Regions from separate parts of the Clavibacter nebraskensis NCPPB 2581 genome, predicted to be linked through region 1. Evidence: predicted binding sites of a transcription regulator. Region 1 holds the regulator's gene; the other holds the start of a gene.

What was found. Region 1 encodes LexA, which represses DNA repair genes until DNA is damaged. Its sites were predicted from a motif close to TCGAACANNTGTTCGA; they were not measured.
Region 2: the regulator LexA is predicted to act here: its motif matches at 2,333-2,348, upstream of CMN_RS07355 (DNA polymerase III subunit alpha).

The regions. Positions count from the first base shown of each region.
Region 1 is NC_020891.1:2,085,605-2,089,811, reverse strand. It holds gene hflX (GTPase HflX) at 2-1,567, shown strand; gene lexA (transcriptional repressor LexA) at 1,658-2,338, opposite strand; gene CMN_RS09805 (LysM peptidoglycan-binding domain-containing protein) at 2,700-3,080, shown strand; gene hisB (imidazoleglycerol-phosphate dehydratase HisB) at 3,191-3,799, shown strand; gene hisH (imidazole glycerol phosphate synthase subunit HisH) at 3,796-4,207, shown strand, end outside.
Region 2 is NC_020891.1:1,557,402-1,561,608, forward strand. It holds gene CMN_RS07355 (DNA polymerase III subunit alpha) at 1-2,286, opposite strand, end outside; gene CMN_RS07360 (glucose-6-phosphate dehydrogenase) at 2,401-3,768, shown strand; gene CMN_RS07365 (dienelactone hydrolase family protein) at 3,867-4,207, shown strand, end outside.

The sequences.
Region 1 (4,207 bases):
CATGACAACGCACGACGAGCACGACCACGAGCCCGCGGACACGACGACGACGTCCACCGAGAACACCGACCGGGACGATGTCGTCGCGCGCGTCCTCGGTCGAGCGGAGAACCGCTCGGCCGGCTACGCCCTCTTCCGCGGGTCCGGCGCGCAGGCGCTCTCCGCGAACCCCGACACCGAGCAGGGCTCGGACGGCGACCAGAGCGAGCGCGCCGACCGGCAGGCGCTCCGCCGCGTCCCGGGCCTCTCCACCGAGCTCGAGGACGTCACCGAGGTCGAGTACCGGCAGCTGCGCCTCGAGAACGTCGTGCTCATCGGCGTGTACTCGCAGGGCTCCGTCGACGATGCCGAGAACAGCATGCGGGAGCTCGCGGCCCTCGCCGAGACCGCGGGCGCGGTCGTGCTCGACGGCCTCCTGCAGCGCCGTCCCACCCCGGATCCCAGCACCTACTTCGGCCGCGGCAAGGCCGAGGAGCTGCGGGCTCTCGTGGCCGCCGTCGGCGCCGACACCGTCATCGCCGACACCGAGCTCGCCCCCAGCCAGCGGCGCGCGCTCGAGGACGTGGTGAAGGTCAAGGTCATCGACCGCACGGCCGTGATCCTCGACATCTTCAGCCAGCACGCCAAGAGCCGCGAGGGCAAGGCCCAGGTCGAGCTCGCCCAGCTGCAGTACCTCCTGCCGCGCCTGCGCGGCTGGGGCGACTCGATGTCGCGCCAGGCCGGTGGACAGGTCGGCGGTGCGGGCGCGGGGATGGGATCCCGCGGACCGGGTGAGACGAAGATCGAGCTCGACCGCCGGCGCATCAACACGCGCATGGCGCGCCTCCGCAAGCAGATCGCCGCGATGAAGCCGGCACGCGACACCAAGCGCGCCAACCGCGACCGGCACTCGGTGCCCTCGGTCGCGATCGTCGGGTACACGAACGCCGGCAAGTCGTCGCTCCTCAACCGGGTGACGAAGGCGGGCGTCCTCGTCGAGAACGCGCTCTTCGCGACGCTCGACGCGACGGTCCGGAAGACGGAGACCGACCAGGGGCAGCTCTACACGCTGGCCGACACGGTCGGCTTCGTGCGCAACCTGCCGCACCAGCTGGTCGAGGCCTTCCGCTCGACGCTCGAGGAGCTCGCCGACTCGGACGTGCTCGTGCACGTCGTCGACGCCTCGCACCCGGATCCCGCGGCCCAGCTCGCGACCGTGCACGAGGTCATCGCCGAGGTGGATGCCGCGTCCATCCCCGAGATCGTCGTCTTCAACAAGAGCGACCTCGCCTCGGACGGTGACCGCGTGGTGCTCCGCGGCCTCGCGCCGCAGGGCGTGTTCGTCTCGGCCCGCACGGGCGAGGGCGTCGAGGAGCTGCGTCGCCGCATCGCGGAGCTGCTGCCCCAGCCGACCATCGAGGTCGACCTCCTGGTGCCGTTCGAGCACGGCGAGGTCGTCGCGATGCTGCACGACGGCGCCAAGGTCCTCGAGACCTCGTACGTCGAGGAGGGCACGCGCGTGCGCGCGCTCGTGACGGCGGAGCAGCAGGCGCAGGTCCAGGCGTACTCGGTGGTCCCCGCGGTCTGATCCGCGACGCACCAGCCACCACGGACCCCCTCACGCACGAGAGCGGCCGACCCCCTCGGGGACCGGCCGCTCTCCTGCGTCGTGCGGGGATCAGACCGAGCGCATGACCGCCACGACCTTGCCGACGACCTCCGCGAAGTCGCCGAGGATGGGCTCGAACGCGCTGTTGCGGGGCAGCAGCCACGTGTGGCCGTCGCGCTGGCGGAACACCTTGACGGTGGCCTCGTCGTCGAGCATGGCCGCGACGATGTCGCCGTTCTCCGCGGTCTTCTGCTGGCGGACGACCACCCAGTCGCCGTCGCAGATGGCCGCGTCGATCATGGAGTCGCCGACGACGCGGAGCATGAAGAGGTCGCCCTTGCCGACGAGCTGGCGGGGGAGGGGGAAGACCTCCTCGACCATCTGCTCCGCGGTGATGGGGATGCCGGCGGCGATGCGGCCGACCATGGGCACCATGGCGGCGTCTCCCACCGGGGTCGACGGCTCGCCGCTCTCCGCGGCGCCGGAGCCCGGCAGGTCGATGAGGACCTCGAGGGCGCGCGGCCGGTTCGGGTCGCGGCGGAGGTAGCCGGAGAGCTCGAGCTGGTTGAGCTGGTGCGTGACGCTGGAGAGCGACGCGAGGCCGACGGCGTCGCCGATCTCGCGCATGCTCGGCGGGTAGCCCTGGCCGGCGATGGTGCGCTGGATGAACTCCAGGATCGAGATCTGCTTGTCGCTGAGGCTCTTGCGGCGCCGCGTCGCGCCGCCTCCCGCCGCTCGCTCGTCCGTCATGCCACGGCCCGCCTCTCGTCGCCGACGCCTCCGCGGCACGGTCGGCCCGGCGGGCCGACGCCCTCGCGGGGGCGATGTCGGTGGTGCCGGGTGGAATGGACACCAGGCACTCGAAACTGTATCCAGTCGGGGCACCTCGTACAAACACCTGTTCGAGCGTGTCGCGTCGCTGGGCGCCGGATCGAGGCGATGGGGGCTTGCGGAGTGCGGGTTTCGAATGTATGTTCGGAACACAGCTCCGCACCCGGCTCTCCCGGCCGAGAGCCGGGTGCGAGCTGCCCGACCCGCATCGCATGCCGTACCGCACTGCACCGCTGAGCGCGTCGCATCGACGCCCCACCGTCTCGCACGAGAGGTCACCATGAACACCGCAGCCATCACCCCCGCCGGCCCGTCCGTCGCACCCGTCGCGGAGGCCGCCGTCGCGCCCCGCACGCGCCTGCGCATCACGCGGCGCGGCCGCGTCGTCCTCACCGCGCTCGTCGCGGCCCCGCTGGCGCTCGGCGCCGGGCTCGTCGCCCTCAACGGCGGCGCGGCCGTCGCGTCGAAGGACGCGTCGGGCACCACGTTCGAGTACGTCACCGTGTCGAGCGGCCAGTCCTTGTGGGACCTCGCGGAGGAGATCGCCCCGTCGGCCGACCCGCGCGACGTCATCGCGTCGGTCGTCGACCTCAACCGGCTCCCCTCGTCGGACGTCGCGGCCGGCCAGCAGCTCGCCGTCCCCGCCGAGTACGCGCACTGATCCCGTCCGCTCGCGGTCGCGCAGCGGATGGGCACGGCGCCCGTCGTCGTTCCCGGTGGCGGCCGGGGACGACGACGGTCCGACCTGGCGCGATCGGTAGCATGGAACCCATGAGCACCCTCGCGCGCACCGCGCACGTCACGCGGCAGACCAGCGAGTCCAGCATCGACCTCCAGCTCGACCTCGACGGCACCGGCGCCTCCGAGATCAGCACCTCGGTGCCGTTCTACGACCACATGCTCACCGCCTTCGCGAAGCACTCGCTCACTGACCTGAAGGTCACCGCCACGGGCGACACGCACATCGACGTGCACCACACCGTGGAGGACGTCGGCATCGTCCTCGGCCAGGCCATCCGCGAGGCGCTCGGCGACAAGTCCGGCATCGCCCGCTTCGGCGATGCGCTCGTGCCGCTCGACGAGGCGCTGGTGCAGTCGGTCGTCGACATCTCCGGCCGCCCGTTCCTCGTCCACTCGGGGGAGCCGGCCGGCTTCGAGATGCACCTCATCGGCGGCCACTTCACCGGATCCATGGTCCGCCACGTCTTCGAGGCCATCACCTTCCACGCGGGCCTCACCGTGCACGTCACCGTCCTCGGCGGTCGCGATCCGCACCACATCGCCGAGGCGGAGTTCAAGTCGTTCGCCCGCGCCTTCCGTCAGGCCAAGGAGCTCGACCCGCGCGTCTCCGGCATCCCGTCCACGAAGGGCGCGCTGTGACGCGGCCCTCCGTCGTCGTCCTCGACTACGGCAGCGGCAACGTCCACTCCGCCGTCAAGGCGCTCGAGCTGGCCGGTGCGGACGTCGAGCTGACGGGCGATCCGAAGCGCGCGCACGAGGCCGACGGCCTGCTCGTCCCCGGCGTCGGGGCGTTCTCGGCCGTCATGACCGCGCTGCGGGCGGCCGGTGGTGACCGCGTCGTCGACCGCCGCCTCGCCGGGGGCCGTCCGGTGCTCGGCATCTGCGTCGGGATGCAGGTCATGTTCGACCGGGGCGTCGAGCGCGACGTCGACGTCGCGGGCCTGGGGGAGTGGCCCGGCACGGTCGACCGCATCCAGTCGGACGTGCTCCCGCACATGGGCTGGAACACGGTCGAGGTCCCCGAGGGGTCCGCTCTGTTCGCGGGCC
Region 2 (4,207 bases), 530 kb from region 1:
CCCGTCGACGTGCGCGGTCGTGCGCTCCCGGAACGCCTGCTCGACCACCGTGTCCATCCGCTCCATGTTGCGGCGCAGCTCGTCGGCCTCCGCGAGAGAGACCTGCATGCAGTCGGCGAAGATCCGGATGACCTGCTCGTGGTAGATGACGACGCCGAACGTGGACGCGAGGAACGGCGCGAACCGGGGGTGCAGGTAGTCGGGCCGGGTGATGCCGTGCTTCGTGTCGAGGAACGGCGCGACCATGTTGCCCTTCATGGGCCCCGGCCGGAACAGCGAGATGTCGGCGATGAGGTCCTCGTAGACGTCCGGCTGCATCTTGCCGATGAGCTCGCGCTGCCCGGGCGACTCGATCTGGAACATGCCGAGCGTGTGCGTGGTGCGGATGGCCTGGAACGTCTCCTCGTCGTCGTGCGGGATCTCGTCGAGCTCGATGCGCCCGTCGCGGTGCACGTAGCGCGCGTCGACCGGGATGCCGCCCGCGACCGCCGAGCGCGTGCCGTGGATGCGGTGGATCTCGTCCAGCGCGTACGCCATGGTGCTCTGCATCCGCACGCCGAGGATGTCGAGCTTCAGGAGCCCCATGTCGTCGATGTCGTCCTTGTCGAACTGGCTCATCGGCAGGCCCATGCCGCTCGGCTGCACGGGGCTCGTGCTCAGCAGGTCGGAGTCGCCGAGGATCACGCCGCACGGGTGCATGGAGATGTGCCGGGGGAGCCGGTCGAGCCGCTCGGTGAGGTCGACCAGCAGGTCGATGCTCGGGTCGTCGCGCACGAGGTCGGCGATGGGCTTGAGCTCCGGCTTGGTCTCGAGCACCGCCCGGAACTCGCGCGCGTTGAAGCGCCAGATGTTCTTGGCGATGAAGTCGATCTGCTGCTCGTCGAGGTCGAGCGCGAGCCCCGCGTCGCGCGCGGCGCCGCGGGCCCGGTAGGTGTTCTGCATCGAGAGCAGGGTGACCCGGTTGCTGCCGTACCTCTCGAACACGCGGTGGTACACCTCGTGCCGGCGCGCGGACTCCACGTCGATGTCGATGTCGGGCAGCGTCGAGCGCACCTTGCCGAGGAAGCGCTCGAACAGCAGGTCGTGCTCGAGCGGGTCCACGTTGGAGATGCGCAGCAGGTAGTTGACGAGGCTGCCCGCGCCGGATCCCCGCGCCTGGTTGCGCACGCCCATGTCGCGCATGAGCGCGCACACGTCGGCGACCGTGAGGAAGTAGGTGGCGAAGCCGAAGCCCGTGATGGTGGTGAGCTCGGTGCGCATGCGGGCGAGCACGCGCTGCCGCATGGCCTCGTCGACGTGCCCGAACCGCTCGGTGACGCCGACCTCGGCCTTCCGCCAGAGCGCCTCGTCCGGGTCGCCGGTGACGCCGATCACGGACTTCTCCGGCAGCTTCGGCTTCCGCCAGGCGAGGTCGGCGTCGGGATCCAGCCGGCAGCGGTCGGCGAGCTCCTCCGTGGCGCGCAGCAGCGCCTCGCCCGCCCGGCGGTCGAGGGACGACGCACCCGCGACCTCCCGCGCGATGCCCTGCATCTCGGCCGGGGTCTTGAGCCACGCCTGGCCGTTGGGCTGCGGGCGGAACGACCCGAGCGGCCGCAGCGTGCCCGCGGAGTCGAGCACGTCTCCCGTGAGCGCGTCGTCGGGCTCGAGGTACCGCGCGGCGTTGGTGAGCACGGCGGGGACGCGGTGGGCGTCGGCGAGCTCGAGCATGCGGGCGGCGTGGCGGAGGCTGGCGGACTCGCCGGGCTCGGTGAAGTGGCAGACCACCTCGACGACGACCGCGCCGGGCAGGAGCCGGGCCCACTCGGCCAGGTGGCGGGAGGCGAGCGCGTGGTCGCCCGCCGCGACGGCGCGGCCGACGTCCGAGTCGGGCCCGAGCATGACGGTGCCGACGGGCCCCTCCTCGCCGAGCAGGAACGCGGGCGGCCGGGTGCGCGCGATGCCGGCCTGGGCGCTGCGGGCGGTGCTCCTCGCCGTGCCGCGCCCGTGGCTCGCGCTGATGAGCCGGCTGAGCGCCGCCCAGCCCTGGCCGCGGGTGCCGCCGTGCGCGAGCACCGTGATGCGGCCCGGGTGCTCGCCCGTGAGCCCGAGCTCCGCGCCGACGACGGGGGAGACCCCGGCGGCGATGGAGCGGCGGATGTGGCGGACGGCCCCGTACAGCCCGTCGCGGTCGGTGATCGCCGCGGCCGACGCGCCCTCGGACGCGACCCGGTCGACGAGCGCCTCGGGCGCCGAGGTGCCGAAGTGGGCGGAGAAGGCGGACGCGACGTGCAGGTGGGTGAAGCTCACGCGCGCCTCCCTCGATGTCCGCCCGCGTCCTCCCCGGACGCAAGGTTCGAACGTATGTTCGACTCGCCCAGTGTAGTTCGGCTGCCCGGCAGCCGCGACCCGTAGTCTCGGAGGATGACCAGCGAACCCTCCACCCTCGTCATCCTCGGCGCCAGCGGTGACCTCACGGAACGCCTCCTCCTGCCGGGTCTCGGCAGCCTCATGGCGAGCGATCGGGGGCGCCGGATCCAGCTCATCGGCACCGGCCGGAGCGAGCGCACGCCTGCGGAGTGGACGAAGACGGTCAAGACCGCGTTCGACTCGGTGGACGCCACGGGACGCCGGGCGGCGGGCATCGTCTCGTCCACGGAGTACATCCAGGCCGACCCCACCGACCTCGATGACCTGAAGCGCATCCTCGACGCGTGCGAGGGCGCGCCGGCCCTCTACTTCGCGCTCCCGCCGGCCATCTCCATCGCGGTCTGCGAGCAGCTGGCGAAGCTCGACCTGCCGGAGGGCACCACGCTGGCGCTCGAGAAGCCGTTCGGCTCGAACAGCCGCAGCGCCGCGCAGCTCAACCGCCAGCTGCTGAAGCTCGTGCCGGAGGACCGCATCCACCGCACCGACCACTTCCTCGGCCTCTCCACGGTGCTCAACCTGGTGTCGCTGCGCTTCGCCAACCGCTTCTTCGAGTCGGTGTGGAGCGCGAAGGACATCGAGAAGGTCGAGATCCTCTACGACGAGACGCTCGCGCTCGAGGGCCGCGCCGCCTACTACGACAAGTCGGGCGCGCTCGTCGACATGATCCAGAGCCACATGCTGCAGGTCCTCGCGGTCTTCGCTATGGAGCCGCCCGCGAGCATCGACCCGGACGACCTGCGCTCGAACATCGCCTCGGTCCTCCGCGCCACGGAGGTCTGGGACAACGACCCCATCGCCCACAGCCGCCGGGCCCGCTACACGGGCGCCACGGTCGACGGCACCCGCATCCCCGCGTACGCCAAGGAGGAGGGGGTGGATCCGGCCAACGAGACGGAGACGCTCGCCGAGGTCACGTTCGGCGTCGCCAACGCGCGCTGGGCGGGCGTGCCGTTCCACCTCCGCTCGGGCAAGGCCCTCAAGGAGGCGTCGAAGCGCATCATCGTCACCTTCAAGCCCGTCGCGCACCTGCCGCGGGGCCTCCACGGCTCCGCGCGTCCGGACCGCCTCATCATCGACCTCAAGCCCGACGGCATCTCGCTCGAGGTCACGATGGACGGCACGGGCGAGCCCTTCACGCTCACGCAGTCCACGTTCCGCGCGGAGTTCGCCGAGCCCGAGCTCACCCCGTACGGCGAGGTCCTCGACGGCATCCTCGCGGGCGATCCCCGTCTCTCCGTCCGGGGCGACGTGGCCGAGCGCTGCTGGCGCATCGTCGCGCCCGTCATGCGCGCCTGGAAGGGCGATCGCGTGCCCATGGCCGAGTACCGCGCCGGATCCGCGGGGCCGACCGCCTGGCGCTGACCGCTCGCGCCGGCCGCACCGGCCCCCTCCGCATGACGGCTCCCTGGGCGTCGTCGCCTCCCGGCGGCGGCGCCCTCGTCGCGTCCTAGCGTGAGGGCATGCCCGTGACCCTCAGCGAGATCCCCCTGCCCGCGGCCGCGCCCGGAGCGTCGCCCGGGCTGCACGGCGTGCTGGCGGTGCCGGAGGGCGAGGGGCCGTGGCCCGCGGTCGTGGTGGTGCACGAGGCCTTCGGCGTCACCGACGTGATGCGCCGCCAGGCCGAGCGCCTCGCCGAGGCCGGCTTCCTCGCGCTCATGCCCGACCTCTTCTCCGCGGGCGGCGCGCGCCGCTGCCTGGTCGCCACCTTCCGCACGCTGGCAGCGGGGGAGGGCCGCGCGTTCGTCGACGTCGAGTCCGCCCGCCGCGCGCTCCTCGCCCGGGCCGACTGCACGGGCCGCGT